Regions from separate parts of the Streptomyces zaehneri genome, predicted to be linked through region 3. Evidence: riboswitches for the same ligand, from Rfam matches in the RefSeq annotation. Region 3 holds a riboswitch; each other region holds the start of a gene.
What was found. Region 3 has a riboswitch for cyclic di-AMP ahead of QQM72_RS32760 (M23 family metallopeptidase). Riboswitches for the same ligand answer to the same signal wherever they lie in the genome.

Region 1 (7,487 bases), on a different contig from region 3:
CACCGTGTCAGCCCGCGACATCGAATCCCTCCCCCGTGAGAGCCACGAACGCGTCCTCCAGGGAGGCCCGCTCGACGGCGAAGCCGCGGACGCGGACGCCCGCCGACACCAGCGCGGCGTTCAGGTCGGCGAGGTCCCGGTCCGGGGGCGGGGCCTCGGCGCTCACCCGGTCCTCGCCGAGGACGACATCGTCCGCCCCCTGCTCCTTCAGCACCCGGGCCGCGTCCGCCGGGTCCGGCGTCGTCACGACCAGTCGGCCGCGTGTCCCCGAGGCGAGGTCGGCCACCGGGCCCTGGACGAGCAGCCGGCCCTGTGCCATCACCGCCGCGTGCGTGCACACCTGCTCGATCTCGTCGAGCAGGTGCGAGGAGAGGAAGACGGTCGTGCCCTCCGCGGCCAGCTCCCGGATCAGCGAGCGGATCTCCCGCATGCCCTGCGGGTCCAGGCCGTTCGTCGGCTCGTCGAGGACGAGCAGCCGACGGGGCTGGAGCAGGGCGGCGGCGAGGCCCAGACGCTGCTTCATGCCGAGGGAGTACGCCTTCGCCTTCTTGCCGGCCGCGGCCGTCAGGCCCACCCGCTCCAGCGTCGCCGAGACCCGCGCGCGCCGGGTGCGCGGGTCGGCGGTCGGGTCGGCGGCGTCGTAGCGGAGCAGGTTGTCGCGGCCGGAGAGGAAGCCGTAGAGAGCCGGGCCCTCGATGAGGGTCCCGACGTGGGGCAGTACGGCCCGCGCGGCCCGCGGCATGGGTTGCCCCAGGACGCGGGCCGAGCCGGCCGTGGGCTCGATGAGGCCCATCAGCATGCGGATGGTGGTGGTCTTGCCGGAGCCGTTGGGGCCGAGGAAGCCGAAGACGCTGCCCGCCGGGACGGTCAGGTCGAGGCCGTCCACGGCGAGCTGTCCGCCGCGGTAGCGCTTGGTGAGGCCGCGGGTGCGGATGACGGCGGCTCCGTCGTCCGCAGGCACCCGTACGGGCTCCGGCACAGGAACCCGTAGGGACTCCGACACAGGAACCCGCAGGGACTCCGACACAGGAACCCGCAGGGACTCCGGCACGGGTTCGCGTACGGGCTGCGGCACGGGCTCGCGTACGGGCTCGCGCGCTGACTCCCCCATCGGCTTCCCTCCCCGGCTCCCGGCCTCCGGTGTCCGGAGGCCGACCTCTGCCCTACGTCACCCGCGCCGCCACTTCATCACTTCATCACTGCACCACGCGACCACTCCGCATGCTCCGGCCTTCGGCCGCTCGGCCTACTTCGCCGCGTTCGCCGCCTTCACCAGGGCGTCCTTGGTGACCGCGCCGACGTAGACCTTGCCGTCGTCCGTCATCAGGGCGTTGATCAGGCGGGTGGAGAAGACGGTGCCGGAGCCGAACTTGCCGGTCACCTTGTCGCCGAACGAGCCGAGGAAGCCGCCGAGGTCGCCGCCGGCCTCCGCACCCGAGGGCATGCCCTCGCCACCGGTGTCGAAGACGGCGACGGACGTCCAGCCCTCGCCGAGGACATTGAGTCCGTCGAGGCCTTCAAGGCCTTCCGCGCCCTCTACGCCCTCGACGCCTTCGAGGTCCTTCGCGAGGTCGTCGGGCTTGCCCGAGTGTGAGGGGGCGCTCTTCCCGGCCTCGTCACCCTCGGTGACCTTCGCGCCCTTGGGGGCGGTGAAGTCGAAGGTGGACGCGGCGGGCTTGGCGAAGCTGACCTGGGTGAAGCCCGCGTCCACGACGGCGGCGCCACCGCTCGCCGGGGTCAGCGTGAACTTCAGCGGCAGGCCCGTCTTCGCGTCGACGGCCACACTGATCGCGCCGACCGTGGAACCGGACTGCTTCGGCTTGACCAGCAGCTGGTAGGCGTCACGGCCGGCGACCTGGACGGTGCCGTCGACGGTCACGGAGGTCGTGTCGTCGACCGCCTTCAAAGCGTCCTCGGTGAGCTCCTGGGGCGTGGCGGGGACCGGGGCTTCAGCCTTGCCGGAGCCCTTGCCGGCGCTCTCGTCGGCGGTCGAGTGGTAGACCTCGTTGGAGGCGCTGTCGTACCCCCACACGTCCTTGCCGTTGTGGATGACGCTGTACTCGGCGGCGCTCTCCAGCAGCGAGAGCTTCTGCCGGTCCGGGCCGTCGGCGGCGACGCGCAGGGTGTGCGTGCCGGCGGCGAGCTCGGTGAGCTTGGTGGACGGGTCGGCGGACGAACCGTCGCCGCCCTGGGTGGCCCCCGAGAGGAGCCCGCTCTCCAGTCCGCCGAGGTCGGGCAGCCCGAGATCGGTGCTGATCTTCACCGTCCCGGACAGCTGCTGCACGTCCGAAGCGGCGATCTTGTCGAGGAGCTGCTGTGCGGTGATCTTCGGCAGGTCGGGGTCGCCGGAGTCGGCGAGCGCCGGGACCAGCCCGATCGTCGCCGCCGCCACACCGATCACGGTGACCGGGACGATGTACCGCGCGGCCTTGCGCCGTCCGAGGCGCAGGTCGTCGGCTTCCGCGCCGGTCGACTCCCCGCCGGTCGTGGTGTCGTCGGATGCCTTCGGTGCCATGTGTGCCTTACCTCCGTCGTCGGCGGCGGCTGGTCATCTCGCGCCTGAACGTCCCCACCCCAAGCCGCCATTCTCACCCGAATCGGTGAGGAGTGGTGTTTTCCGTGGTTCCCATCTGACCAAATCAGCCATGAGGAAGCGTCAGCCCGAGGGCTCAACTCCACATACGCCTGCGGTATGACACGAAGGTGACGAGGCGGCATCCGACCCGTAGGGGTCCCCGGGGTCAGCCGGCCCGGTGGACCACCGCGTCGCAGAGTTCCATCAGCGCCGCCTTCGCGTCGCACTCCCGCAACGGCGCCAGCGCGGACCGGGCTTCCTTCGCGTACCGCACGGTGTCCCGGCGGGCCTGCTCCAGCGCCGGGTGGGCCCGGAGCGCCTGAAGCGCCTCGGTGTGCCGGGCGTCGTCGGTCAGGTCGGAGTCCAGCAGCTCGCACAGGGCGATGTCCTCGGGCAGCGACAGCCGCGCCGCCCGCTCCCGCAGCCGCAGCACGGGCAGCGTGGGAACCCCCTCGCGCAGGTCCGTCCCCGGCGTCTTGCCCGACTCGTGCGAGTCGGAGGCGATGTCCAGGACGTCGTCCGCCAGCTGGAAGGCGACGCCGAGCCGCTCGCCGTACTGCGTGAGCACGTCCATGACCGTCTCGTCGGCGCCGGACATCATCGCCCCGAAGCGGCAGGCCACGGCCACCAGCGAGCCGGTCTTGCCGCCGAGCACGTCCAGGTAGTGGTCGACCGGGTCCCGCCCGTCCGTCGGCCCCGCCGTCTCCAGGATCTGCCCGGTGACCAGCCGCTCGAACGCCTCCGCCTGCACCCGGACGGCCTCGGGCCCGAGGTCGGCCAGGATGTGGGAGGCACGCGCGAAGAGGAAGTCGCCCGTGAGGACGGCGACGGAGTTCCCCCAGCGGGTGTTCGCGCTGGACACACCGCGCCGCACGGCCGCCTCGTCCATCACGTCGTCGTGGTACAGCGTGGCCAGGTGGGTCAGCTCCACCACGACGGCCGAGGGCACCACGCCCGGCGCGTACGGGTCCCCGAACTGCGACGCGAGCACCACGAGCAGCGGCCGGAACCGCTTCCCGCCCGCGCGTACGAGGTGCTGGGCGGCCTCCGTGATGAACGGGACCGCGCTCTTGGTGGCCTCGAGCAAGCCTTCCTCGACAGCCGCCAATCCGGCCTGGACATCGGCTTCCAGAGCCTGGTCCCGCACGCTCAGCCCGAACGGCCCGACGACGGTCACGAGGGGTCTCCTGTCTGCTGGTGTCTACTGGCGATTACGCGGTTTGTCGATAGGTCTCTGCCATCACTCAAGTCAGCGTATCCGGTCACGTTTCGATCACCGATAGCCCCCACGTCCCGCGGGCTCGAATGGACTCGCCCGGGAGGCCCCCGCAGGCCAGGCGCTATCGGATCACGCCCGATATGTTTTCGATCAGCTCATATGAGCGGACATGGAGAGAGTTTCCGGGAACCGGAGATTCATGTCCCGGACCGGGCCTCCCGTCGGCCCGACCGGCCCGTCCGGCCCTCTCTCCACGTGACGACGATCACGCATCCCCTCCACTCCTCCCCCGCGGCACGTCGGGCGCGAGGAAAGCCGATTCCTCCGCACCCCCTCCGCCACCCATTGCCGGTGCTTTAACAGTGAGTTGGGCCTAATGCCCGATTCGCCACTCTTGTGAACGCTGGTGAGTTGGCTCACTCCCCGCGGAGATCCCGTCCGGGTTCACTCTTCACCGATCCTCCGCACCCCTCAAGCAAGTTGAAGCTTTGCACCCACAAAGGATCAAGCACCCCATAGGCCACAGACCAAGGTCAATAGGGGTGATCTGTGAATCCGGTACTTGTTTCGGACATGTGCTCTCGCATACGTTCCCGGCCTGTCGGGCGGAACGCCGAATCCTGCCGCCGCCCGAACACCCATCGATAACGCTCGGCAGGAGCGGGGGAACCAGGTAAGTCGCCGAAACGGAATTTCCGGATGTCTTGGATACACGAGACGTTTCGGACAGGCCGTACGGCTTGGGGTAAAGCCGCGACCGTCAGGACGCGACCGGGCAGCTCCCGCCCGAACCCGACAGCTCACCTCGCAGGCGCCGGAGAGGAAAATTCGACATGCCCGCTGCCGCTCAGCCGCGCCGCAACCGTTTCATCCGCACGCTCGCCGTCGCCGCCACCGGCGCGGCCGTGCTCGCTCTCCCCGTCCTCGGGGCGACCACCGCCTCCGCGGCGACCCCGGCCGTCTCCACGGCCACCAGCCTCGGCTACGCCAACAACCTCGACGGCTGGATCCGCGCCTCCCTCCAGGTCATGGGGCAGCACGGCATCCCGGGGACGTACAACGGCATCTACCGCAACGTCATCCGCGAGTCCTCCGGCAACCCCAACGCCATCAACCTCTGGGACTCCAACGCGGCCGCGGGCATCCCGTCCAAGGGACTGCTCCAGGTCATCGACCCGACCTTCCGCGCCTACCACGTCAACGGCACGTCGTGGGACTCGTACGACCCGGTCGCGAACATCACCGCCGCCTGCAACTACGCGGCCGCGCGCTACGGCTCGATCGACAACGTGTTCGGCGCGTACTGACCGTCCCGCCGGCCGGTCACCGGTGCCGGTCACCCGTGCCGGCCGCCGGTGACCGACTGGCCGGGGCCGACGACCGGTGGCCGGTACCCGGTAGCCGACAGCCGACACCGGCGGCGGCCAGTTGCCGCAGCCGGTAGCCGGTAGCGGCCAGTTGCCGGTAGCCGGTAGCCGGTTATGGAAACAGACGTTCGAGGACGACGGCCACGCCGTCGTCCTCGTTCGACGTCGTCACCTCGTCGGCCACCGCCTTGAGCTCGGGATGGGCGTTGGCCATGGCGACGCCCCGGGCCGCCCAGTCGAACATCGGGATGTCGTTGGGCATGTCCCCGAAAGCGACGGTTTCCTCGGGCCGCAGCCCCAGGTGCTCGGCGGCCAGGGCCAGACCCGTCGCCTTGGTGATGCCGCAGGGCTGGAGTTCGACCGTGCCCGGCCCCGACATGGTGACGGTGGCCAGCGACCCGACCACCGAGCGGGCCGTCGACGCCAACTCGTCGTCGGAGAGCGCGGGATGGCGCAGCAGCACCTTGCTGATCGGCTCGCACCACAGGTCGTCGCGCCGGCCGACACGCAGGGCGGGCAGCGTCGGGTGCGGCATCTGGTAACCCGGCTCGATGAGCGTCAGCCCGTCGACACCGTCCTGGTCGACAGCCGCGTACAGCTGCCCGACCTCCGCCTCGATCTTGCCGAGCGCCGTCTCGGCCAGCTCCCGGTCCAGGGTGACCGACCACAGCAGACGGTCCGCTCCGGCGTCGTACAACTGCGCGCCCTGCCCGCACACCGCGAGCCCCCTGCTGTGCAGCCGGGCGAGCAGCGGGCGCACCCGGGGCGCGGGCCGTCCCGTCACCACCAGGTGGCGTGCGCCGGCGGCCGCCACCCGCGCGAGCGCGTCGAGCGACCGGTCGGAGAAGGTGTCGTCGCCGCGGAGCAGCGTCCCGTCCAGGTCGGTGGCGATGAGGGAGTACGCGGTGCGCGCGGCATATGCGGTGGGTGCGGCCATGATCAGAGAATACGGATCCCAGGCCCCCCGGGTTCGACGCGAACCGGCCGACGTCCGAGTCCTGTCCGGTTCCGCCAACTCCCCTTGCACTCCTGGCTCACGCCTGGCTGCCGACCGACTCGATGAAACAGCTTTCTGGCACATCGCCGGATAGCGGACGGTTAAAGGCCTCTGCACCGGTTGGCAACAACATGGGACGCTACCTACCGCGATGACCGGGTGGACCGGTACCGTCCAGGTGTCCAGGGGGACTTGATCGGGGGGTCAGGTTGAGCAGTGGGCGCATTCGTGTGCTGAGGCCGCAGGACCTCGGCGAGGGGGAGCGGGAGCGGTGGCGCGCGCTGCGCGCCGCGTCGGCGCTGCCGCGAAACCCTTTCATGGAACCGGAGTTCACCGACGCCGTGGGCCTGGTACGGCCACGCTCGCGGGTGGCGGTGGTGTACGAGGGGCGAGAGCCGGTCGGCTTCCTGCCCCACGAGCGGGGCCGGCTCGGACAGGGCCAGGCCCTCGCGTACGGCGTCTCGGACGCGCAGGGCGCGGTGCTGGCCCCGGGACTCGGGCTGAACGCCGACGAACTGATGCGGGCGTGTGGCCTGTCGAGCTTCGCCTTCGACAACCTGGAGGCGGAGCAGGGGCTGTTCGTCCCGCACGCGGCCGAGGAGTACGCCTCCTATGTCATCGACGTGGAAAAGGGTTACGAGACCTATGAGTCCGTGCTGCGCGCCCAGTCGCCGAAGTTCCTGAAGACGACGCTGGCGAAGGAACGCAGGCTCGGCCGCCAGGTCGGGCAGGTGCGGTTCGTGTTCGACGAGCGCGATCCGGCCGCGCTGCGCACGCTCACGGCGTGGAAGTCCGCGCAGTACCGCAGGACCGGCCGCCGGGACCGGTTCGCACAGGAGTGGATCACCCGGCTCGTGGACGCGCTCTCCGGGACCCGCGCGCCGGAGTGCTCCGGCACGCTCTCCGTCCTCTACGCCGGTGACCAGCCGATCGCCGCGCACTTCGGGCTGCGCTCGTCGACCGTCCTGGCCTGCTGGTTCCCCGCGTACGAAACGGAGTTGGCGAAGTTCTCGCCGGGCCTGGTGCTGCATCTGCGGATGGCCGAGTCGGCCGCCGCCGAGGGCATCGGGCTGCTCGACCTGGGGCGGGGCGCGGCCGAGTACAAGGACTCGCTGAAGACCGGGGAGCTTCCCGTGTACGAGGGGGCGTGGTCGCGTCCGGGGGTGGGCGCCGCGCTCCACTGGCTCAGCCGTGAGCCGTCCCGTCGGGCGCATCACTTCGTGCGCGGCCGGCCGAGGCTCGCCGCGGCGGCCGCACGGACCTTGAAGGGCGTGGGCCGACTGCGCCGACCGTGACGGTCGGCACGGGCCGACCGACGTGACGGGCGTG
Region 2 (7,487 bases), on a different contig from region 3:
GGGGGCGTTTCCATGCCTGTCTTTCTATCGGTTCTGGCCACCGGCTCCGGCCACCGGCTCTGGGTACCGGGTTCCGGCTGCCGGCTCTGGCTGCCGGCTCTGGCTGCCGGCTCTGGCTGCGGGTTCTGGCTGCCGGTTCTGGCTGCGGGTCGGTTCACTGGTCGGAGGCGTCGGACTTGTCGACGCCGTCCCAGACGTTCGAGTACCAGGGGCGGTCGGCCGCCCCGAGGTCGGTGCGGGACTGCCTGGCCGCCTCCGGGTCGATCACGACGAACCCGGTCTCCCCCGGCAGCACGTAGTGCAGCCGCTCCCGGATCTGCTGCTCGGCGTAGGCGTCGTCCTGCCAGCGCGCCTTGAGGTCGCGCAGCTGCTCGACGCGTTCGCCGGCCTGCCGCTTCTCGCGCTCCAGATCGGCGATCTCGGCGCGCTGGGAGACGTACTGCCGCATCGGGTAGGCCAGGGCCACGATCAGCGTGCACAGGACGAGCGCGAGGAGCGCGGCACGGCCGGTGAGCCGGGAGCGGCGGGCCTGGCGCTTGGTCTGGGAACGGTAGACCCGGGCCGCGGTCTGCTCGCCGAGCAGCTTGATCCTGGTCGCGGTGGAGAAACGGTCCCGGTCCTTCACGGCCACTGCTTCCCGCCTCCCGTCTCACACGTGCGTACGTCCCCGCACACGGTACGGGACCGGTACGGGGACGTACGTACGACTGGCGGAGCCTTGACCCGGTTAGGGTCGGCGGCTCAGCCCTTGCTGTGCCCGAGGTCCGCGGAGCGGACGCGCGGGAGGGTTCAGCCCTTGAAGCGCGGGAAGGCGCTGCGGCCGGCGTACACCGCGGCGTCGTCGAGGATCTCCTCGATGCGCAGCAGCTGGTTGTACTTGGCGACGCGGTCCGAGCGGGCCGGGGCGCCGGTCTTGATCTGACCGCAGTTCACCGCGACCGCGAGGTCGGCGATGGTGACGTCCTCGGTCTCGCCGGAGCGGTGGGACATCATGCACTTGAAGCCGTTGCGCTGGGCCATCTCGACGGCGTCGAGGGTCTCGGTCAGCGAACCGATCTGGTTGACCTTGACGAGCAGGGCGTTGGCGGAGCCCTCCTCGATGCCGCGGGCCAGACGCTCGGGGTTGGTGACGAAGAGGTCGTCGCCGACGATCTGGACCTTGTCGCCCAGCTTGTCGGTGATGACCTTCCAGCCGGCCCAGTCGTCCTCGTACAGCGGGTCCTCGATGGACACGAGCGGGTACGCGGAGACGAGCTCCTCGTAGTACTCGGTCATCTCGGCGGCCGAGCGGGACTTGCCCTCGAACTCGTACTTGCCGTCCTTGTAGAACTCGGACGCGGCGACGTCGAGCGCGAGCGCGATCTGCTCGCCGGGGACGTAACCGGCCTGCTTGATGGCCTCGATGATGAGGTCGAGCGCGGCGCGGTTGGACTCCAGGTTCGGGGCGAAGCCGCCCTCGTCGCCGAGGCCGGTGGACAGGCCCTTGGTCTTCAGCACCTTCTTGAGGGTGTGGTAGACCTCGGCACCCCAGCGCAGGGCCTCGGAGAAGGACTCCGCGCCGATCGGGGCGATCATGAACTCCTGGATGTCCACGTTGGAGTCGGCGTGCGAGCCGCCGTTCAGGATGTTCATCATCGGCACCGGCAGCAGGTGCGCGTTGGGGCCGCCCAGGTAGCGGAACAGCGGCAGGTCGCTGGCCTCGGAGGCGGCGTGCGCGACGGCGAGCGAGACGCCGAGGATGGCGTTGGCGCCGAGCGAGCCCTTGTTGTCGGTGGCGTCCAGGTCGAACATGGCCTGGTCGATCAGGCGCTGCTCGGTGGCGTCGTAGCCGACGAGCTCCGGGCCGATCTGCTCGATGACGGCGAGGACGGCCTTCTCGACACCCTTGCCGAGGTAGCGGTTGGGGTCACCGTCGCGGAGCTCGATGGCCTCGAAGGCACCGGTGGAGGCGCCGGACGGAACGGCGGCACGACCCGTGCTGCCGTCGTCGAGGCCGACCTCGACCTCGACCGTGGGGTTGCCTCGGGAGTCCAGGATTTCCCGGGCTACGACGACGTCGATGGACGGCACGAGCATCTCCTTCTTGGGATGTGACGCTGGTTGTGCGGGGCCCGGGGGCCTTGATGAGCCCTTGCTGAGCCTTGCGACTAGAGCCTAACCGCCCCGGGACCGTCGGCAGCCGACCGACCGTCCCGTGGACAGACAGACGGTACCTATTGTTTCCGCCCGGAACAAAGGGAGTGGCCGAGAAAAGCCGACAGGAGGTGACGAACGGGCAAAGAGAAACCCCGCTCCGGTGCGTACGGGGGAACACGCACCGGAGCGGGGGGCCCGTGGGGACGGGGGGTGACCCTCACGAGGTCTTCAGTGTGCCGACCTCGCATATGAGGGCGCTGTGGCTTCTCTGGGGGCCAGGTGTCACTTCACGTGAGGTGACACCCCCAGGCGCCGCGACACCCCAGATGCGGTGTCACTTCAGGCGCCGTGACGCCTCGGGCGCGGTGTCACTTCAGGTGCAGCTGCTGGCCCGGGTAGATCAGGTCGGCCTCGACGACGATGTCCTTGTTCAGCTCGAACAGCTTCGCCCAGCCGCCCTTGACCTTGTGCTTCTCGGCGATGGAGCTGAGGGTGTCGCCCTTGACGACCTTGTACTCGCCGTCGCCCTTCTTGACCTTCTTGCCGGTCGGGGTGGTGACCGTCTTGGAGGCGGCCGGGCGGTCGGTCGAGCGGGAGGCGCTCTGCTCCTCGGTCGAGCGGCTGCTGGTGCTGCCGCTGTTCGACGAGCCGGCGGAGCCGGAGGAGCTGGACGAGCCGGAGCTCGAGGAGCCGGCGCTCGAGCCGTTGTAGGCGGCGCCGGACAGGCCGGTGCCGCAGACCGGCCAGGCACCCTTGCCCTGGCCCGCGAGGACCTTCTCGCCGATGGCTATCTGCTGGGACTTGGAGGCCTGGTCGGCGGTGGAGGCGTAGGCGGTGCCGCCGTACGCGGCCCAGGTGGACGCCGAGAACTGCAGACCGCCGTAGTAGCCGTTGCCGGTGTTGATGGACCAGTTGCCGCCGGCCTCGCACTGGGCGACCGCGTCCCACTCGGAGGCGGTGGCGGCGGAGGCGTTGCCGGCCGCCATCAGCGGGGCGGCGATGGCGACGCCGGTGACGCCGGCGAGCGTGGCGACGCGGGTCGCCTTGGAGGGACGGCGGTGCTTGCCCTTGGCGGAAAACAGCATGGTGGATCCCCTCACCGACGCCTGCGAGGTGAGCTGTCGGGTTCGGGCCGTGTGAGTTGCCCGGCCACTTCCTCGCCCGTCGGAGCGCTGCTCCGTGGGAGGTGTGGCTTCACCCCGAGCCGTTCCGGTCAACCGACCGGCGCGGCACTTACCTTGGGTCCCCCGCTCCTGCCTACGGCGCTTGACGCGACGACTGTTCCCGGGTCGTCGCTGGCAGGATTCGGCGTTGCGACGGCCGGGGCCCGGGTTGCCGAGCGGCCTCGACCGTAGACACGCGATCGGCGGAATTTCAAAGACGATCAGGGCTTCTGAGACTCATCCCACACTTTCACCAAACCGGACATTCGGCGCGAAGCGTGACGCGAACTGCCACTGTTTTTCTTGGGCTTTGCGCCCTATTCCACCCCTGTGTCGAGGGTCTGACCGGCGGCGATGTTGCTCGGGTCGACACCGATGAGGTCCCGGTTCTCGGCATAGAGGGCGCGCCATCCGCCGTCGAGGCCAAGGGAGTCGGCGATGGACGCGAGGGAGTCGCCCTCCTGGACGACATAGGTCGCCGCGGCGTGCCGGCCGGCGGAGGCGGTGGTGGTGCCGTCCAGGCCGTCGTCGGTCGCGCTCTTGGTCGTGGCCTCGTCGGCGGTGGCGCCGCGGTGCTTGCCCGAGCCGAGGGAGCCGGTGTCGACGAGGCTCCAAGAACCTTCGTCCTGGACGTATTTGTCCGAGTCGTCCGCGCCCGGGGTCGCCGTGGACGAGTCGTCGCCCGTCGAGCCGTCGCTCCGGCCGCCGGAACCACCGGAGGTACCGGAGTCACCCGTGGCGGCGGAGGAAGGGGACGAAGGGGAGGAAGCGGATGCCGAAGGCGAACTGGATGAATCAGCGGACGAGTCGGACGATCCGGTCGAGGAGTTCTCGTCGGCCGTGGAGCCCGAGGCGCCCGAGGATCCGGACAATCCCCTGGACAGGTCGGACAATCCGGAAGAACCAGACGAGTCTGACGAGTCGGAAGAATCGTCCGCCACGCCGGTGTCCACGTTCAGCGCGCCGTTCTCCTGGGTGAGCCCGGAGGTCAGCCCGCAGGTGCCCCACGCGCCGATCCCCTCGGCCGCGAGCACCTTCTGCGCGACGGCGATCTGCTGGCTGCGGCTGGCCAGGTCGGGGCTGGTGGCGTAGTCGAGGCCGCCGTGCGCCTCCCAGTCCTTCTGGGTGAGGCTCAGGCCGCCGTACTCGCCGCCGCCCTCGTCGGCGCTCCACGAGCCGCCGGTCTCGCACTGCGCCACCTTGTCCCACACCGTGCCGTCCGCCGCACTCGCGCCGGAGGCGGCGAGCAGCGGGATGGCGATGGCGGAGCCCGTCACTCCGGCCGCGACAAGGAGGGCCGGGGCCTGGCGGGGGCGACGGTGACGACCGTTCCCGGAGAGCATGCGAGGGGCCTTTCTCTGGACAGCACTGACCGGCGCGGCAGGTGGAACCGATGCGTCGCGCTGACGAGAGAACGTATCGGCAGACGATCACTTGTCACAAGTTAATGCCGCGCAGATCACGTGAAGATCACAGACTTGAGTGTTGGTCACCTTTGCTCCGCCGAACGGTCACACTCCGGCTGACATCCGGTCAGATGCGGATCCTCATGAACCGGAATGCACCGGAGTGAACTCGACCGGCAAAGTCCGCAGTCCGCGCATGATGAGCCCGCCGCGCCACCTCAACTCGGCCGGATCCGCGGCCAGTCGGAGATCGGGCAGCCGGGTGAGCAGGGTGGCCAGCGCGGTCTGGCCCTCCAGCCGGGCCAGCGGCGCTCCCAGGCAGTAGTGGATGCCGTGGCCGTAGCCGAGGTGCTGGTTGTCACGGCGGGACAGGTCGAGGGTGTCGGGGTCCGAGAAACGCGCCGGGTCACGGTCGGCGGCCGCCAGCACCACGAGCACGGGGTCGCCCGGCGCGATGTCCTGCCCGCCGATGCGCAGCGGCTCGGTCGCGAACCGCCAGGTGGCGAGTTCCACGGGGCCGTCGTAGCGCAGGAGTTCCTCGACGCCCGTTTCGAGGAGGCCGTGCTCGCCGTCGTCCTCGGTGAGCGACCGCTGGAGGCGTGCGCGCTGCTCGGGGTGGGTGAGGAGGGCGTAGGTGCCGTTGCCGATGAGATTGACGGTCGTCTCGAAGCCGGCGAACAGCAGGATGAAGGCCATGGCGGCGGCCTCGTTCTCGGTGAGGTGCTCACCGTGGTCCGAGGCGCGGATGAGACCCGAGATGAGGTCCTCGCCGGGAGCCGGGTCGGCGGGAAGCTCCGCGCGCTTGCGGTGGATCAGCTCCAGCAGATATCCGCGCATCTTCTTCACCGACCGCGCGACACCGCCCCGCGGGCCCCCGCCGTGCCGGATCATCATCCCCGCCCAGTCGCGGAAGTCGTCCTGGTCCTCACGGGGGACGCCCAGGAGGTCGCAGATCGCGTAGATGGGGAGAGGGAAGGCGAAGTCGTGGATGAGGTCGGCCTTCCCCTCGGCGGCGAACCGGTCGATGAGCTGATCCGTCAGCTCCTGGACCCGGGGCGCGAACTCGGCGACCCGACGCGGGGTGAAGGCCTTGCTGACGAGCCGTCGCAGCCGGGTGTGGTCCGGCGGGTCGATGTTGAGCAGATGCGTCATCAGCTCGGCCTTGCGCTCACCGGGGATGCCGGTCTTGCCCTTGGCGTGCGCCGGTTCGTCGTGGTGCGCCGGGTTCTTGGAGAGCCGCTGGTCGGCGAGGGCCTGTTTCGCGTCGGCATACCGGGTGATCAGCCAGGCCTCGACCCCGCTGGGAAGAACGGTGCGGTGCACGGGCGCGTGCTCGCGCAGCCAGGCGTAGGCGGGGTAGGGGTCGGTCGCGAACTCCCAGGTGAAGAGTTCGGGAGCGGTGCGGTCCGGGTTGTCGGTGTCGGGCTGCTCGGTCACTCCCCGACCGTAGCGGTGTCCTCGCCGCGCTCCGCGAGGGCCTTCCGCGCGGCGGGCTAACACCATGTGGGCGGCTTCGCGGTATCGGAGGGCGGCATCAGCGGCGTCGCCTCCTAGCCATCGGCCCCCTCGACACCCCGGATCGCGTCCCGGTACGCCCGCGCCGCCGCGCGCAGGGCCGCCTCCGGGTCGACGCCCTCCGACTCGGCTCGTGCCGCCAGGGCCAGCAGTTCGTAGCCGATGCCCTCGGCCGTCGGCAGCGGTACCTCCAGCCGTGCCGTGCGGGCCCGGGACACCAGCTTCGCCGCGAGGGCGAGACCGGGCTGGTGAAGGGGGACGCCGTCGGTCACCGACTCCCGCCGCTTCTCCGCCGCCTTCGTGCGCAGCCAGTGCTCCTTCACTTCCTCGGGGGTGGTGGCCGTGGCGTCGCCGAAGACATGGGGGTGGCGGTGGATGAGCTTGGCGACGATCGTGCCCGCGACGTCGTCGACGGAGAACGGGGACTCCTCGTCCTCCTCGGCGATGCGGGCGTGGAAGACGACCTGGAGCAGGACGTCGCCCAGTTCCTCGCGGAGTTCGTCGTGGTCGCCGTCCTCGATCGCCTCGACCAGTTCGTACGACTCCTCGACCGCGTACTTCGCCAGGCCCTTGTGGGTCTGCTGGGAGGACCACGGGCATTCGGCGCGGATCCGGTCCATGACCTGGACGAGGTCGAGCAGCCGGGCGCCGGGGAGGTCGTAGGAGGCGGGGAGCAGTTCCAGGTCGGGCATGGACACGCGGCCGGAGCCGGCCAGGCGGGCCAGGCCGTCGGTGAGGGCCGGTTCGCCCTCGCCGGTGGCCACGACCACGACCGTGCGGCCGCCGGCGCAGGCGGCGAGCAGTTCCTCGGCGGTCGGGGAGGTCTCCTCGACGGTGATGCCCGCCTCCCGCAGATAGGGCAGCTGCGGATGCGCGCCGTCCGCGCACAGCACCCGGTCCGCCGTGCGCAGGGCCTGCCAGGCGGGCCAGGACAGCAGGCCGGGGGCGACGCGGTGGCTGGTGGTGAGCAGGACGACGCGGCCGGGGGCGTCGGCCGGGGTGTGGGCGGCGGCGGAGCTGATGGCGTTCACACCCCGAACGTAACCCACGCCCGTCAGCGGCCCCGCGAGTTATCCACAGGAAGGACCGCCCGGTCGTACGATCACATGGTCACGTCGTCTGCTGCGTCCCGGCCGCCGAGATCTCCCGTACCCAGGGCGTCTTCGCGTCGACGCGGGCGACCTTCTGCGCGTCCCAGTTCCCGTAGCGCGGGTTGAGATCCACGTCGAGTGCCTTGGACGCCTTGGACAGCGCGTTCCAGAAGGCG
Region 3 (7,487 bases):
GCGGCGACCCTGGAGGACGCGCGCGCGTTCTTCCGCACGTACTACGCGCCCAACAACGCGGTCCTCTCCGTGGTCGGTGACATCGACCCGGAGCAGACCCTCGCCTGGGTCGAGAAGTACTTCGGCTCCATCCCCGGCCACGACGGCAAGCCCGCCCCCCGTGACGGCGGGCTGCCCGACGTCATCGGCGAGCAGCTGCGCGAGATCGTCGAGGAGGAGGTGCCGGCCCGCGCGCTGATGGCCGCCTACCGCCTGCCCGAGGACGGCACGCGCGCGTGCGACGCCGTCGACCTGGCGCTCACCGTCCTCGGCGGCGGCGAGTCCTCCCGCCTCTACAACCGGCTGGTGCGCCGCGACCGTACGGCCGTCGCGGCCGGCTTCGGCCTGCTGCGGCTCGCCGGAGCGCCCTCCCTGGGCTGGCTGGACGTGAAGACGTCCGGTGACGTGGAGGTGCCCGTCATCGAGGCCGCCATCGACGAGGAGCTCGCCCGGTTCGCCGAGGAGGGCCCCACGGCCGAGGAAATGGAGCGTGCACAGGCGCAGTTGGAGCGCGAGTGGCTCGACCGGCTCGGCACGGTCGCCGGCCGCGCCGACGAACTGTGCCGGTTCGCCGTCCTGTTCGGCGACCCGCAGCTCGCCCTCAACGCCGTCCAGCGTGTGCTGGACGTGACGCCGGACGAGGTGCAGGAGATCGCCAAGGCCCGCCTGCGCCCCGACAACCGAGCGGTGCTCGTCTACGAGCCGACCGCCGCCGAAGCCCCCGCCGACCAGGACGAGAACGAGGAGGCGGCCCGGTGACCGAGCTCGCCACGATGGACTTCCACCCCCAGCCCCGGGCGGGCGAGGCCAGGCCGTGGGCGTTCCCGGCGCCCGAGCGCACCGCGCTGGCCAACGGCCTGACCGTGCTGCACTGCCACCGTCCCGGCCAGCAGGTCGTCGCCGTCGAGATCCTCCTCGACGCACCCCTGGACGCCGAACCGGCCGGCCTCGACGGCGTCGCCACGATCATGGCGCGGGCCTTCTCAGAGGGCACCGACAAGCACTCCGCCGAGGAGTTCGCCGCCGAACTGGAGCGCTGCGGCGCCACTCTGGACGCGCACGCCGATCACCCCGGTGTCCGGCTGAGCCTCGAAGTGCCGGCCTCGCGCCTGGCCAAGGGCGTCGGTCTGCTCGCCGACGCCCTCAGGGCCCCCGCGTTCGCCGACAGCGAGGTCGAGCGCCTCGTCCGCAACCGCCTGGACGAGATCCCGCACGAGCTGGCCAACCCCTCCCGGCGCGCCGCCAAGGAGCTCTCCAAGGAGCTGTTCCCGGCCACCGCGCGGATGTCGCGGCCGCGCCAGGGCACCGCGGAGACGGTCGAGAAGATCGACTCCGCCGCCGTACGCGCCTTCTACGAGAGGCACGTCCGTCCCGCCACGGCCACCGCCGTGGTCGTCGGCGACCTCACCGGTGTCGGCCTGGAGGCGCTTCTCGGCGACACCCTGGGCGCCTGGAAGGGCTCCTCGGCCCAGGCGCGGCCCGTGCCGCCGGTGACCGCCGACGACGCCGGCCGGGTCGTCATCGTGGACCGTCCGGGCGCCGTCCAGACGCAGTTGCTGATCGGCCGGATCGGCGCCGACCGGCACGACCGTGTGTGGCCCGCGCAGGTGCTCGGCACGTACTGCCTCGGTGGCACCCTCACCTCCCGGCTGGACCGTGTCCTGCGCGAGGAGAAGGGCTACACCTACGGGGTCCGCGCGTTCGGACAGGTCCTGCGGTCCGCCCCCGACGGCACGGGGGCCGCGATGCTCGCCATCAGCGGCTCCGTCGACACCCCGAACACCGGCCCCGCCCTGGACGACCTGTGGAAGGTGCTGCGTACCCTCGCCGCCGAGGGGCTGACCGACGCCGAGCGTGACGTCGCCGTGCAGAACCTGGTCGGTGTGGCGCCGCTGAAGTTCGAGACCGCCGCGGCCGTCGCCGGCACGCTGGCGGACCAGGTCGAGCAGCACCTGCCGGACGACTTCCAGGCCACGCTGTACCAGCAGCTCGCCGCGACCGGCACCGTGGAGGCCACCGCGGCGGCCGTGAACGCCTTCCCGGTGGACCGACTGGTGACCGTGCTGGTCGGTGACGCGGCCCAGATCAAGGAGCCGGTCGAGGCCCTCGGCATCGGCGAGGTGAAGGTCGTGTCCGCGGAGTAGGTCCCGGCAACGGCACGCGCTTGTGGGGGCCCTGGTCGGCGAAAGCGTCACCAGGGCTTCCCTATGTCCGAATTGATGCGGAGGTTGCCCGTCTGCCCTGTGGGATGCGCTACAAAAACCGGGATCCGTTTGAGGATTGAAACCCGCGCCGCTTAGCGTCATGCGGGCTGTTCGTCAGGCAGTGCGCCGCAGCCGCGGCACCGGACAGTCATCGCCGAGTCCCCGTACGGCGCGAGCCAGGGGAGCCGGGGACCCATGTGCAGTCCCTGGGGTGAATCGGACGCCCGCGCGTGATCGCGAGGGGGTCCGTAGGAGACCTTCCTGCTCCGAACCCGTCAGCTAACCCGGTAGGCGAGAAGGAAGGAAAGGACACACCCGACTTCATGGCGTTCACCTGCGCGCCCGGCAAGCACCGTCGTCCCGGCCGGATGCAGCGGACCACCGCTCGCGCGGCGGGCGTCGCGGCGCTCACCACCACCGGCGTGATGGCCACCGTCGCCGCCACCCCGGCCCTCGCCGCCGAGCCCAGCCCCGAGCAGACCGGCCTGATCCCCGTCGTCACCGCGTCCGAGGCCGTCGCGGAGCAGGTCGACGACCAGGTCGCCGTGCAGAAGCACGCGGCCTTCGAGGAGGCCGCCCGGCAGGCCGCCGCCAAGAAGGCCGTGGAGGAGCGCGAGGCACGCGTGCGTGCGGCCCGCGAGGCCGAGCGCAAGCGCCTCAACACCTTCGTCTCGCCGATCACCGGCTCCTACGTGTCGACCAGCTACCAGGCCAGCAGCTCCCTGTGGTCCTCCGGCAGCCACACCGGCATCGACTTCCACGCGGCCAGCGGCACCACCGTGCACGCGGTCGGCCTGGGCACCGTCGTCGAGGCCGGCTGGGGCGGGTCGTACGGCAACCAGATCGTCATCAAGATGAACGACGGGACGTACACCCAGTACGGTCACCTGTCGTCCATCGAGGTGTCGGTGGGCCAGCAGGTCACCCCGGGCCAGCGGATCGCCCTGTCCGGCGCCACCGGCAACGTCACCGGCGCGCATCTGCACTTCGAGGCCCGCACCACCGCGGAGTACGGCTCGGACATCGACCCGGTCGCCTACCTCCGCAACCACGGCGTGAACGTCTGACGACCCACGGCGACAGATCGTCTTGCCCCGGCCCTCCCGGCCGGGGCTTTCGCCGTTTTCGAGGCCCCGCTGTCCAAAAAATATCCCTGGATTCCGGCCCGCCATCGGAAATCCCCGCCCATTGCAATAGAGTCACGGAACACACGTCAATCGTCGACGTTTCACGGGGATTAAGGCGGAGGTCCGTCATGCGTATTCCGGCGCACTCGGTGTGCACGGCCATTCGGGACGACATCGTCGCGGGTGTCTACGAGCGCGGCAGCCGCCTCACCGAGGAACTCCTCGCTCGCCGCTACGGCGTTTCCCGCGTGCCCGTCCGGGAGGCGCTGCGCACGCTGGAGGCCGAGGGCTTCGTCGTCACGCGGCGGCACGCGGGCGCGTGCGTCGCGGAGCCGACCGAGCAGGAGGCCGCGGACCTGTTGGAGATGCGCATGCTCCTGGAGCCGCTCGGCGCCTCCCGGGCCGCCCAGCGCCGCACCGAGGCCCATCTGAAGGTGCTGCGCGGCCTCGTCCGGCTGGGCCAGGAGCGGGCCAGGCGGGGCAACAGCGAGGACCTGCGCTCCCTGGGGGGCTGGTTCCACGAGACGCTCGCCCAGTCCTCCGGGAGCCATGCCCTGACGTCGATGCTCACCCAGCTGCGCCACAAGATCGCCTGGATGTACGCGGTGGAGGCCCCGGCCAACCCCGTGGAGTCCTGGGCGGAGCACGGCGCGATCGTGGACGCGGTGGCGCGCGGCGACGGCGAGCGTGCGCGGGCGATCACGGCGCTGCACACCGAGCGCGCGACGGGCGCGCACCGGCTGCGCTTTTCCGGCGGGCCCGAGCGCGCCGACCGTGTGAGGACTTCGCAACCTCCCGTAAACATGACGGGTCTGCGGCATTAACACGAGGGCCGTATACAAAGAGGGGATAATTCGCGGGGGATTATTTCTGCTGCCCGTAGCGGGAAATGCGAAGGGCTCGCCCGATAATTCGGACGAGCCCTTCGTGGTTTAGCGGGACGACACCTTTGAAGTGACGAACGCCATCACCGTCAATTGAGCACCCCCGATGACGCACGACCGCATCCGCGAGTGCGGTGGCGGCTCAGGCGCAAAGGGGGCCACGCGCTCAGACGGTCTCGGGGAGCTCCTCGAGACCCTCGGCGACCAGCTTCGCCAGACGGTCGAGCGCGGCGTCCGCGCCGTCGGCCTCGGAGGCGAGGACGATCTCCTCGCCGCCCTGGGCGCCCAGGCCGAGAACGGCCAGCATGGAGGCCGCGTTGACGGGGTTGCCGTCAGCCTTGGCGATCGTCACCGGGATACCTGCGGCCGTGGCGGCCCGGACGAAGATGGAAGCGGGGCGGGCGTGAAGGCCCTCGGCCCAGCCGACGTTGACGCGGCGCTCAGCCATGTGATGCTGCCCTTCAGTGTTCAGGTTGTCTAGACCAGTGTTCCACACGTGAAGCGTGTGAGGGAGGGGTCGTGCGACCCCTCCCGACGTGGGCGTCGGATCGCGGCCTCGATCCGACGAACGTCCTCCACAGACTGCCTCGCGCCGTTGTCGTACGCGAGCCGTACTCTGGGCCCCATGCAGAGCGCGTCGGACCGGCACGAGTACCCCGCCCACTGGGAGGCCGACGTGGTGCTGCGCGACGGCGGCACCGCGCGCATCCGCCCCATCACCGTCGATGACGCCGAGCGCCTGGTCAGCTTCTACGAGCAGGTTTCGGACGAGTCGAAGTACTACCGGTTCTTCGCGCCCTACCCGCGCCTGTCCGACAAGGACGTCCACCGCTTCACGCACCACGACTTTGTGGACCGGGTGGGACTCGCGGCCACGGTCGGCGGCGAGTTCATCGCCACCGTACGCTATGACCGCATTGGTGCCGACGGCATGGCCGCCTCGGCCCCGGCCGACGAGGCCGAGGTCGCGTTCCTCGTCCAGGACGCCCACCAGGGAAGGGGCGTCGCCTCCGCGCTGCTCGAGCACATCGCGGCCGTGGCGCGCGAGCGGGACATCCGCCGCTTCGCGGCCGAGGTGCTTCCCGCCAACAACAAGATGATCAAGGTGTTCACGGACGCCGGATACACCCAGAGGCGCAGCTTCGAGGACGGCGTCGTGCGCCTGGAGTTCGGCCTCGAACCCACCGAACGCTCCGTCGCCGTGCAGCGCGCGCGGGAACAGCGCGCCGAGGCGCACTCCGTGGGGCGGCTGCTTGCGCCCGGTTCCGTGGCCGTCGTCGGCGCCGGCCGCAGCCCCGGCGGCGTCGGCCGAAGCGTCCTCGGCAACCTCCGCGAGGCGGGCTTCACCGGGCGGCTGTACGCCGTGAACAAGGCCTTCCCCGAGGACCTGAAGGAACTGGACGGGGTGCCCGCCCACCGCTCGGTGCGCGACATAGCGGCGCCCGTCGACCTCGCGGTCGTCGCCGTTCCGGCGGAGCAGGTCCCCGAGGCCGTCACCGAATGCGGCGAGCACGGCGTGCAGGGACTCGTGGTCCTCTCGGCCGGCTACGCCGAGAGCGGCCCCGACGGACGGGAGCGCCAGCGCGAGCTGGTCCGGCACGCGCGCGCGTACGGCATGCGGATCATCGGCCCCAACGCCTTCGGGGTCATCAACACATCCCCCCAGGTGCGGCTGAACGCCTCGCTGGCCCCGGAGATGCCGAGACCCGGCCGCATCGGCCTGTTCGCCCAGTCCGGCGCCATCGGCATCGCCCTGCTGTCCCGCCTCCACCGGCGTGGTGGCGGCGTCACCGGCGTCACCGGCGTATCGACCTTCATCTCCTCCGGCAACCGCGCGGACGTCTCGGGCAACGACGTCCTCCAGTACTGGTACGACGACCCCGACACCGACGTCGCCCTCATGTACCTGGAATCCATCGGCAACCCGCGCAAGTTCACCCGCCTCGCGCGGCGCACGGCGGCGGCCAAGCCCCTGGTCGTCGTCCAGGGCGCCGGTTCCGCCCCGCAGGGGCACGCCGTACGGGCGACCCGGCTGCCCCACGCGACGGTGTCGGCGCTGCTGCGGCAGGCCGGCGTGATCCGTGTGGACACCATCACGGAACTGGTCGACGCGGGCCTGCTGCTCGCCCGTCAGCCGCTGCCTACGGGCCCGCGGGTGGCGATCCTCGGCAACTCCGAGTCGCTGGGCCTGCTGACCTACGACGCCTGTCTCTCGGAAGGGCTGCGTCCGCTGCCGCCGCTGGACCTGACGACCGAGGCGTCGGCCCAGGACTTCCACGCGGCGCTGGCCCGGGCGCTGGCCGACGAGAGGTGCGACGCGGTGGTCGTGACGGCGATCCCGGCGATCGGCGAGAGGTCGCCCGGGGACGCGGAACTCGCGGAGGCCCTGCGCTCGGCCGCGGCGGCCGCTCCCGCCAAACCGGTGCTCGTCGTGCACGTGGAACTCGGTGGTCTCGCCATGGCGCTGTCCGCCGCGACGAGCACCGCACCGCGCCCGGAGACGGCCCCACGCGCGCGTACGGACGTCTCCGACGGCGCGCAGCCGGTGCCCACCGCCGTCGCGGCACCCGAGGGAACGCATCTCATCCCCGCCTACCCCGCCGCCGAACGCGCCGTCCGCGCGCTCGCGGAGGCCGTGAAGTACGCCCATTGGCGGCGTGAGGCGGCCGACGCCGGCAAGGTGCCCGAGTACGAGGACATCGACGAGAAGGGCGCCGCCGATCTGATCGGCGGGCTCCTCGCGCGCGGGCAGGGTCTGACCCTCGGCACCGACGAGACGTGCGAACTCCTCGGCCGCTACGGCATCCGCACCCGCCGGGCCATCCCCGCGCCCACCCCGGACGAGGCGGCGCGGGCCGCGGCCGACCTCGGCTACCCCGTCGCCGTCAAGGCCACCGCCCCGCACCTGCGGCACCGCGCCGACCTGGGCGGCGTACGGCTCGATGTGGCCGACGAGGAGCAACTGCGCCGTTCGTACACCGAGTTGACCGAGCTCTTCGGCAAGCCGGAGGAGATCCGCCCGGTCGTCCAGGCGATGGCACCGCGCGGAGTCGACACGGTCGTCCGCGCGGTCATCGACCCGGCGGCCGGAGCCGTACTGTCCTTCGGGCTCGCCGGGGCCGCCTCACAGCTGCTCGGAGACATGGCGCACCGGCTGGTTCCGGTCACCGACCGCGAGGCCACCTCGCTGATCCGGTCCATCCGGACCGCCCCGCTCCTCTTCGGCTGGCGCG
Region 4 (7,487 bases), on a different contig from region 3:
CGGCTCCTTCAGTGGGCGGGGGTGGTGAGGTGCGGCTCGGGGACGCGGCGGGTCTCGGTGCCGAGGTAGTAGTCGGTGTACGTGGACTGGAGGTAACCGCGGACGGTCCAGCCGAGGCGGTACGCGGGGTTCTGGGCGAGCGTGTAGACGCGGGTGTCGGTCGGCACGGTGCTGGTGTAGAGGCGCAGGGCGGTGTGGTCGGCGGTCTCGGCGAGGATCTCCTCGCGCCAGTCGCCGACGAGGTCGCCGTAGAACGGGGTGGCGTTGCGGGCGCCGGAGACGACGCCGGCCGGGTCGAAGACCGTCGCGCTGCTCTCGGTCGCCGGGTCCCACTTCTCGACGCGGGTGAAGTCGAGCAGTTCTGACGCCTTGTCACCGTCCCACCAGATACGGAAGTTGACGCTGGGAGTGGTGGCGGAGACCTTGCCGCCTCGGACGTTGAAGACTCCCGCGCCGGGCCGCGTCACGTCGGCGGTGGACGTCCAGTACTCGTAGCCGCGGTGGCCGGGGTCGATGTCCGCGGCGTTCCCGCGGCCGGTGTCGAGGTCCGCGTCGCTCACCGGGCTCGTCGGGTGCGAGCCGGTGACCAGCCGCTCGCCGGTGGCGGCGTCGTAGTAGTACCAGGGGAAGGCGGAGACGATGCCCAGCTCGGACTGCTGGATGGCGAAGCCCTCCAGGCCGGGCCGGTCGGGGTCGAGGTCGGCGATGTCGAAGCGGTCGCCGTGGATGGCGCCGTCGACGACGTAGCGCAGCGTGCCGTCGCCGTTCACGACGTAGTTGCCGTCGGCGATCTCGTCCCTGCCGTCCCCGTCGACGTCGACGGTGCGGATCTGGTGGAAGCTGGTCGCGCCGGTCGCCGGGTCCACCACGTACTTCCAACGGCGTTCGAGATCTGTGCCGTTGAAGTCCCAGGTCTGGAAAAGGACCCGGAACGAGCCGCGCTTGGCTCCGACCCGGGTGACCAGCTTGGTGACCAGGCTGGGGTGTTCGCCGTCGAGGTAGGCGATGCCGAAGTGGCCGCCGGAGGGGCCGTCGGCCACGAAGTCGTCGGGGACGGGCTGACGGGTCCGCTCGGCGCCGGTCGCTCCGTCGATCACCGACACGAACTGGTTCGCGGGCGAGGCGGCGGTGACCTGTGCGCCGTCGGCGAAGGTGGTCCCGGCGGCGGTGTGCGCCAGCACCTCGGCGCGGCCGTCGGCGTCGAGGTCGTAGACGGTGACGTTGTCGTCGTTGCGATAGCCGCCGATCGCGGTGGACCCGCTGATCGCGGCGGGCGCCGGGTCGTTGGCGCCGTTCCCGCCGACCTGGGTGTACGAGCCGGGTCCGAGGTCGACCCGCCACAGGCGCTCGCCGGTGAGCGTGTAGGCCTCCAGCAGATCGGGCCTGTCGCGGGTCCCGGACAGCCGGCTGACGACCAGCTCGTAGCGCCCGTCGCCGTCGAGGTCACCCGGCCAGGCATGCTGCACGGTGTAGCCGTCGGCACCGGCCAGCGGGATCTCGGCGTAGCCGTCGGTGAAGCGCAGAGCCGCCGCACTCGGCTTCTGCACCCGCCCGTCGACGACGGCGCGGACGGTGTACGTGCCCGCCCCCGGACTGTCGTCCTGATAGGTCGTCGACTTGCGCAGCGGCTCCCGGTTGAGCCGGCGTCCGTTCTTGTAGACGTTGAAGGCGATGGCGTTCGCGTGCCGCGCGTACTCGGTGCCGAGCAGCCGCCAGCTGAGGAAGGTCCCCTCGCCGGACGGGGTGGCGACCAGGCCGCGGTCGAGGTTCTCGACGATCCGGCGCGGGACCCCGGTGGCGTGCCCGGCGGGCGCGGAGACGAGTCCGGCCAGCAGGGTGACGGCGGTGACGGCGGCCGCGGCCGCGGCGCCCTTGATGAAGATGCGTCGGTCGACGCCGGACACAGGACCTCCGAAGAGCGATAGAAAGCGCTTGCTCGCTGACGGGGATCACTGTGTCCCCACTCTGTCCCGCCTGTCGACGGGGCAAGAAGGGCTGCCACAAGAACGCAACAGAACGATCATGAACGCGCAAAGTCCGACACCGGCCCTCCCCTCCCCCGGACACACCGAAGGCCGGACCCGGGGATCGGGGTCCGGCCTTCGGCCGCGTGTCAGGCGGGAGGTCGTCGCGGTCGGCGGGGGTCAGCCGACGGAGACGCCGTGCGCGCGGAGGTAGGCGATCGGGTCGACGTCCGAGCCGTAGTCCGGCGTGGTGCGGATCTCGAAGTGCAGGTGCGGGCCGGTCACGTTGCCGGTGGCGCCGGAGAGGCCGAGCTGCTGGCCCGCGGTCACGGTCTGGCCGGCCGAGACGGAGAGCTGGGACAGGTGGGCGTACTGGGCGTAGTAGCCGTCGGCGAGCCTGATGACGACCTGGTTGCCGTACGCGCCGCCCCAGCCCGCGGAGACGACGGTGCCCGCGCCCACGGCCTTGAGGGAGGTGCCGGTCGGGACGACGAAGTCGGTGCCGGTGTGGTAGCCGCTGGACCACATGCTGCCGGCCGTGTGGTAGGCGGTGCCGACGACGGCGCCCGCCACCGGCAGCGTGTAACCGCCGGAGGTACCGGTGCCGCTGTCGGCGGCCTGGGTGACCGCCTTCGAGGAGGACGAACCGGATGAAGAAGACGAAGACGACGAGGACGAGGACGAGGACGACGAGGACGACGACTTGGTCCCGGACGCCTTCGGCTTCGAAGCGGAGGACGAGGAGGAACCGGACGACGAACCGGTGCTCGCGGCCTTCTTGCCGATCGAGAGCTTCAGGCCGGGGTGGATCAGCGACGGGTCGCCGCCGACGGCCTGACGGTTGTCCTGGTACAGCTTCTGCCAGCCGCCGCTGACGTTCTGCTCGTCGGCGATCTTCGACAGATAGTCGCCGGACCGCACGGTGTAGGACTTGGCCGTCGTGGCGGTGGCCGACTTCCGCGCCACCGGCACGGACTGCACGGCCTTTTCCGGAACGGCCTGGGAGGCCGACTGCGCGACGGACTGCGCGGGGGCCGCGTGCGCGCCGGCGGCACCTATGAGCGGAAGGGCGAGCGCGGCGCCGCCCGTTCCGGCGACGGCTATGGAACGAGTGAAGCGCTGGGTCTTCGGACGGCGGTGCTTACCCTTCGCGGGCATGGCGAATTCCTCTCCGGCGCCTGCGAGGTCAGCTGTCGGGTGCGGACTGGAGATGCCCGGCCGCGCCGAGGCGCGGCTTTACCCCAAAGCCTGTTCCGGAGACCGGAACAGGCGGTTGTACCTGTGGGTCCCCCGCTCCTGCCAGATACGGGTGGGTGTGCGGACTCCGGGCGGTGGCAGGATTCGGCGTCCGTCCGGATTGGTGTGGAACGTAAGCGACCGGGACGCACAGGGACAAGCAGCGGTTGCGCCGCTCACGCCTTTCTCTTGATCCGCTGTGAGAATTCCCGGTCACACTCCGTGAGACAAGGGGGCCATCCACCGCCAAGCACCCTGGAAAGGCATGCGAATTACGTGAACATGACGGGCGACATACGGTCACGGATATGACGCTGCTCACGTGACAGCTCTCCAGGTTCCTTAATTCCAGAGCTAGTTGGAATTAAGGAACCAATTCGGACAGAAACCTCAGATGCGACGCAGCCGGATAACCGTCGCATCAAGGTCGCCCCGCAGTCCGGTGCGCAGCCCGTGATGGAGCAGCACCGCTCCCCGGTGGACTTCGCCCGTTTCGCGGCATTCGTACGATGCCGCCGGGTCGAGTCCGCGCAGCCGCAGCGCCGGAACGGGCTCGCCGAACCGCTGCGCCTGGAGCCAGGCGAGGACGACACTCTCGTCACCGCGCACGTACTGGACCGCGCTCAGGCCGCCCGCCGGGGGCCGCAGCCGGTACAGGTCGCCCTGTTGCACGAGCGGCCGGATCTCCTTGTAGAGGTCCACCCATCGGCGCGCCTCGGTGAGCTCCTCCTCGCTCCACCGCGAGAGGTCCCCGCCGACGCCGAGCACGCCGGCCATGGCGCTGACGAAGCGGAAGCGCAACGAGCTGACCCGGCCGTTGAGCTGGGCGTTGGGACTGTCGGTGACCCATGCCGCCATGACCCGAGCGGGGTGGATCTGGCTGAAGCCGTGCTGGATGTCGAGCCGGTCGAGCGGATCGGTGTTGTCGGAGGTCCACACCTGGTCGGTGCGGCTCATGATCCCGAGGTCGATGCGCCCGCCGCCGCCGGAGCAGGACTCGAAGGCGACCTGGGGGTGGGCCTCCCGCAGCCGGTCCAGGAGCGCGTACAGGGCCCGTACGTGGTCGACCCAGAGGCGCTGCGGGTAGGGGTCGTCCGGCCAGCCGGCGTCGGTGAAGCAGCGGTTGAAGTCCCACTTCACATAGTCGACGGGCGCGCTGGACAGGAGCGCGTGGAGCTGCTCCCAGAGGTACTCCTGGACGTCCTCGCGCGCGAGGTTCAGCACGAGCTGATTGCGGAACTCCGTCCGCTTTCGTCCGGATTGGAACTGCACCCAGTCGGGATGCGCCCGGTACAGCTCGCTGTCCGGGTTGACCATCTCGGGCTCGACCCAGATGCCGAACTGCATGCCGAGGCCGTGCACCTGGTCGGCGAGGGGCTTCAGCCCGTTCGGGAAGCGGTCGGGGTTGGGCCGCCAGTCGCCGAGCCCGGCGTGGTCGCCGGTGCGCGCACCGAACCAGCCGTCGTCGACGACGAAGAGTTCCACGCCGATCGCGGCGGCCCGCCGGGCGAGGGTGCCCTGCTGCTCCTCGGAGATGTCGAAGTAGGTGGCCTCCCAGGAGTTGAACAGCACCGGCCGGTCCTGTTCGGCGTCCGGGACGACGTGCGCGCGCTGGTAGGCGTGCCAGGTGCGGCTCGCCCCGCCGAAGCCGGCGTCGCTCCACAGGCCGGCGAAGACCGGTGTGGTGAAGGACTCCCCCGCGGCCAGCCGCAGCAGCCCCGAGTCGTCGTACCCGACGCCCCCGGTGATCTGCACGCGCGCGTCCGGGAGTTGGGCGACGGCGATCCGCCAGGTGCCCGACCAGCCGAGCGCACAGCCGTAGACCTCGCCGCGCTCCTCGGTCGCGTCGGTGTCCAGGGCGACCCAGGGCAGGTGCTGGTGCCCGGTGTGGCCGCGGCGGCTGCCGATGACCTGCTCGCCGTAGGTGAGCGGAGACCGGGTGAGCCGGGACTCGGCGGCCCAGCGGCCGTGCAGCTGCGACAGCCGCCAGTCGTCGCGCTCGGGCAGGGTCCAGGTGGCGGAGTCGGCGCGCAGCAGCTCCAGCGGCCCCTCGCCGTCGTTGCGCAGGGTCGTCCAGCGCTCGACGACATCGCCGCGCATCCGGTAGTGCAGGGTGACGGCGAGCCCCCCGTCCCGGAACCGCAGCCGCAGCCCGTCGTCGTCGGCCTCGAAGTCCTCGTAGGACCACTCGGTGCCGCGCCGCTCGTCGGTGCGCACCGACAGGGCCGGCCGGACGAAGCGGGGGCCGCCCTCGACCGGGTACTCCTCCCGGCCGTCGAGCGGGGACTCGAAGGACGCCCCCCGCTCCGACGCCGGGAGGGCGGCGAGCGCCTCGGCGTCCGCGAGCGCGATGCCCGGACCCCAGTGCAGGTGGACCAGCTCGTCGGCCCCGGTCAGGTGGAGGGCATAGCTGCTCGTCGGCCCCGAAAGGAGCCAGGTACGGCCATTGTCGGCGATCTCGGGCATCAAACCCCCACTAATTCGAACAGGTGCGATCAAGCGCCAACATCATCGAATGCCGTCGGCCTGCCGGGCAACTTTCCGTGGACAACTCTTCACCTGGGCGGACGAGCGGAGTGCCGCCCTGTGGACAACCCGTTGCCCGGGGAACCCATGTCGTATCGTCGGGGAAGCGTCCCGTCGGCCACCACGAGCCGCGCCGACGGAGACCGACAGGGAGGAAGCCCCCGTGACGCAGCAGATCCCGTCGACCGAGCCCGAGCTGGCCGGTGTGCGCAACTTCCGGGACGTGGGCGGTCTGCCGACCGTCGACGGCCGGCGGGTGCGGCACGGCGTGCTGTTCCGCAGCGGCCACCTCGCGCACGCGACCGACGAGGACGCCGCGTTCCTCTCCGGCCTGGGCCTGCACACGATCTTCGACTTCCGCAACGCCGCGGACCAGAAGCTGGAGGGCCCGGACGTCGAGCTCCCGGGCGTGCGCAACGTGAACCTGCCCCTGTCGGACCCGGCGGACGGCTCCGAGTTCTGGAAGATGGTCCGCGACGGCGAGATCGAACAGCTGCGCGGGATCCTCGGCGACGGCAAGGCCGCCGGCCGGATGATCGCCTCCTACCGCTCGATCATCAAGGAGCGGACGGCCGAGCACGCGCGGGTGCTGCACTCGCTCGCCGAGGACAGCGTCCCGGCCCTGATGCACTGCGCGGCGGGCAAGGACCGCGCGGGCCTGTCCATCGCGGTGACGCTGCTCGCCCTGGGCGTGGAGCGCGAGGCCGTCCTCGCCGACTACCTGGAGTCCAACGCCAAGCACCGCCGCTACCGGGTGCGCCGCAGCGCCACCTCCGCCGCGGCCTACTCCCCCGAGGTCATGGAGCTGCTCAGCCCCCTCTTCGACGCGCGTGCGGAGTACCTCGCGGCGGCCCTGGAGACCATCGAGGAGACGTGGGGCGGCGTCGACACCTATCTGGAGGAAGGCCTGGGGCTCTCCCCCGAGACCCGTGAGCGGCTGCGGAACCGCCTGCTCGACTGACCGCGTCCGGCTCCGTGTCCGGTATCACGTCGGGCTCCGTGCCCCGCAGGCCGCACTGGCGCCCGGCGGCCCTACTGTTTGGCCCCCACCTCGAACAGCAGCCAGAGGAACGCCGCGAAGACGTGCCCGACCGCGATGTAGATGATCAGCCGGATCCAGAGGGTGCGGGGGAACTTCTCCTCGATGTCCTTCATGGCGTCTCTCCGATGTCCGAAGGGGTCGGGCCCAGGCACAGCGTGGCCGTGGGGCTCTGCAACAGGGTGTGGACGAAGAGCAGTTCGACCCCGTCGGCGTCCTGCGCCGCTATGCGGTGCGGGGTCAGCGAGTCGAAGTGCGCGCTGTCACCGGGCCCGAGCAGTTCGGTGGTGTCCCCGAGGCGCAGCCGCAGCCGCCCCCGCAGGACGTGCAGCCATTCCTCCCCGGGGTGCACGCGCACGACGTCTCCCTGGGAGCCGTACGGCACGTGGACCCGCAGGGCCTGCATCCCGCGCCCGGAGGCGCCCGCCTGCCAGTACGTCCAGCCGCCCGCGCGGGTCGGTTCCATGCCCGCGCCGCGGACGACGGCGTCCCGGTCGGCGGACGTCTCACCGAGCAGTTCCGAGACCGTCGTACCGTAGACACGGGCGAGCGCGAGCAGCATCGGCAGCGAGGGCTGGCGCTGCCCGGTCTCCAGGCGGGAGAGATGGGCGGGCGACAGCCCGGCGGCGCGGGCCGCGGCCTCCAGGGTGAGGGCGGCCCTGCGGCGCAGGGCGCGCAGCTGGGGGGCGACGGCGTGAAGAGCCCCGGCTGGTTCCGCCGGG

Region 1: it holds a riboswitch for cyclic di-AMP, as region 3 does, so the genes downstream of both, QQM72_RS26880 (transglycosylase SLT domain-containing protein) here and QQM72_RS32760 (M23 family metallopeptidase) in region 3, are expected to answer to the same signal.
Region 2: it holds a riboswitch for cyclic di-AMP, as region 3 does, so the genes downstream of both, QQM72_RS35450 (transglycosylase family protein) here and QQM72_RS32760 (M23 family metallopeptidase) in region 3, are expected to answer to the same signal.
Region 4: it holds a riboswitch for cyclic di-AMP, as region 3 does, so the genes downstream of both, QQM72_RS05965 (M23 family metallopeptidase) here and QQM72_RS32760 (M23 family metallopeptidase) in region 3, are expected to answer to the same signal.

Annotation. Positions count from the first base shown of each region.
Region 1 is NZ_JASTTJ010000018.1:76,390-83,876, forward strand. It holds gene QQM72_RS26860 (ABC transporter permease) at 1-21, opposite strand, end outside; gene QQM72_RS26865 (ABC transporter ATP-binding protein) at 8-1,111, opposite strand; gene QQM72_RS26870 (LolA family protein) at 1,247-2,515, opposite strand; gene QQM72_RS26875 (polyprenyl synthetase family protein) at 2,742-3,752, opposite strand; cyclic di-AMP (ydaO/yuaA leader) riboswitch at 4,412-4,623, shown strand; gene QQM72_RS26880 (transglycosylase SLT domain-containing protein) at 4,628-5,101, shown strand; gene QQM72_RS26885 (HAD family hydrolase) at 5,274-6,098, opposite strand; gene QQM72_RS26890 (GNAT family N-acetyltransferase) at 6,389-7,453, shown strand.
Region 2 is NZ_JASTTJ010000029.1:94,881-102,367, forward strand. It holds gene QQM72_RS35435 (DUF501 domain-containing protein) at 1-14, opposite strand, end outside; gene QQM72_RS35440 (FtsB family cell division protein) at 155-631, opposite strand; gene eno (phosphopyruvate hydratase) at 790-2,076, opposite strand; gene QQM72_RS35450 (transglycosylase family protein) at 2,505-3,221, opposite strand; cyclic di-AMP (ydaO/yuaA leader) riboswitch at 3,225-3,411, opposite strand; gene QQM72_RS35455 (transglycosylase family protein) at 3,617-4,642, opposite strand; gene QQM72_RS35460 (cytochrome P450 family protein) at 4,847-6,142, opposite strand; gene QQM72_RS35465 (nucleoside triphosphate pyrophosphohydrolase) at 6,256-7,251, opposite strand; gene QQM72_RS35470 (SurA N-terminal domain-containing protein) at 7,331-7,487, opposite strand, start outside.
Region 3 is NZ_JASTTJ010000025.1:25,050-32,536, reverse strand. It holds gene QQM72_RS32770 (M16 family metallopeptidase) at 1-798, shown strand, start outside; gene QQM72_RS32765 (M16 family metallopeptidase) at 795-2,183, shown strand; cyclic di-AMP (ydaO/yuaA leader) riboswitch at 2,386-2,551, shown strand; gene QQM72_RS32760 (M23 family metallopeptidase) at 2,567-3,310, shown strand; gene QQM72_RS32755 (GntR family transcriptional regulator) at 3,499-4,194, shown strand; gene QQM72_RS32750 (HPr family phosphocarrier protein) at 4,421-4,702, opposite strand; gene QQM72_RS32745 (bifunctional acetate--CoA ligase family protein/GNAT family N-acetyltransferase) at 4,880-7,487, shown strand, end outside.
Region 4 is NZ_JASTTJ010000003.1:71,653-79,139, reverse strand. It holds gene QQM72_RS05970 (rhamnogalacturonan lyase family protein) at 9-1,904, opposite strand; gene QQM72_RS05965 (M23 family metallopeptidase) at 2,145-3,122, opposite strand; cyclic di-AMP (ydaO/yuaA leader) riboswitch at 3,127-3,286, opposite strand; gene QQM72_RS05960 (alpha-galactosidase) at 3,591-5,666, opposite strand; gene QQM72_RS05955 (tyrosine-protein phosphatase) at 5,890-6,687, shown strand; gene QQM72_RS05950 (DUF6126 family protein) at 6,759-6,881, opposite strand; gene QQM72_RS05945 (helix-turn-helix domain-containing protein) at 6,878-7,487, opposite strand, start outside.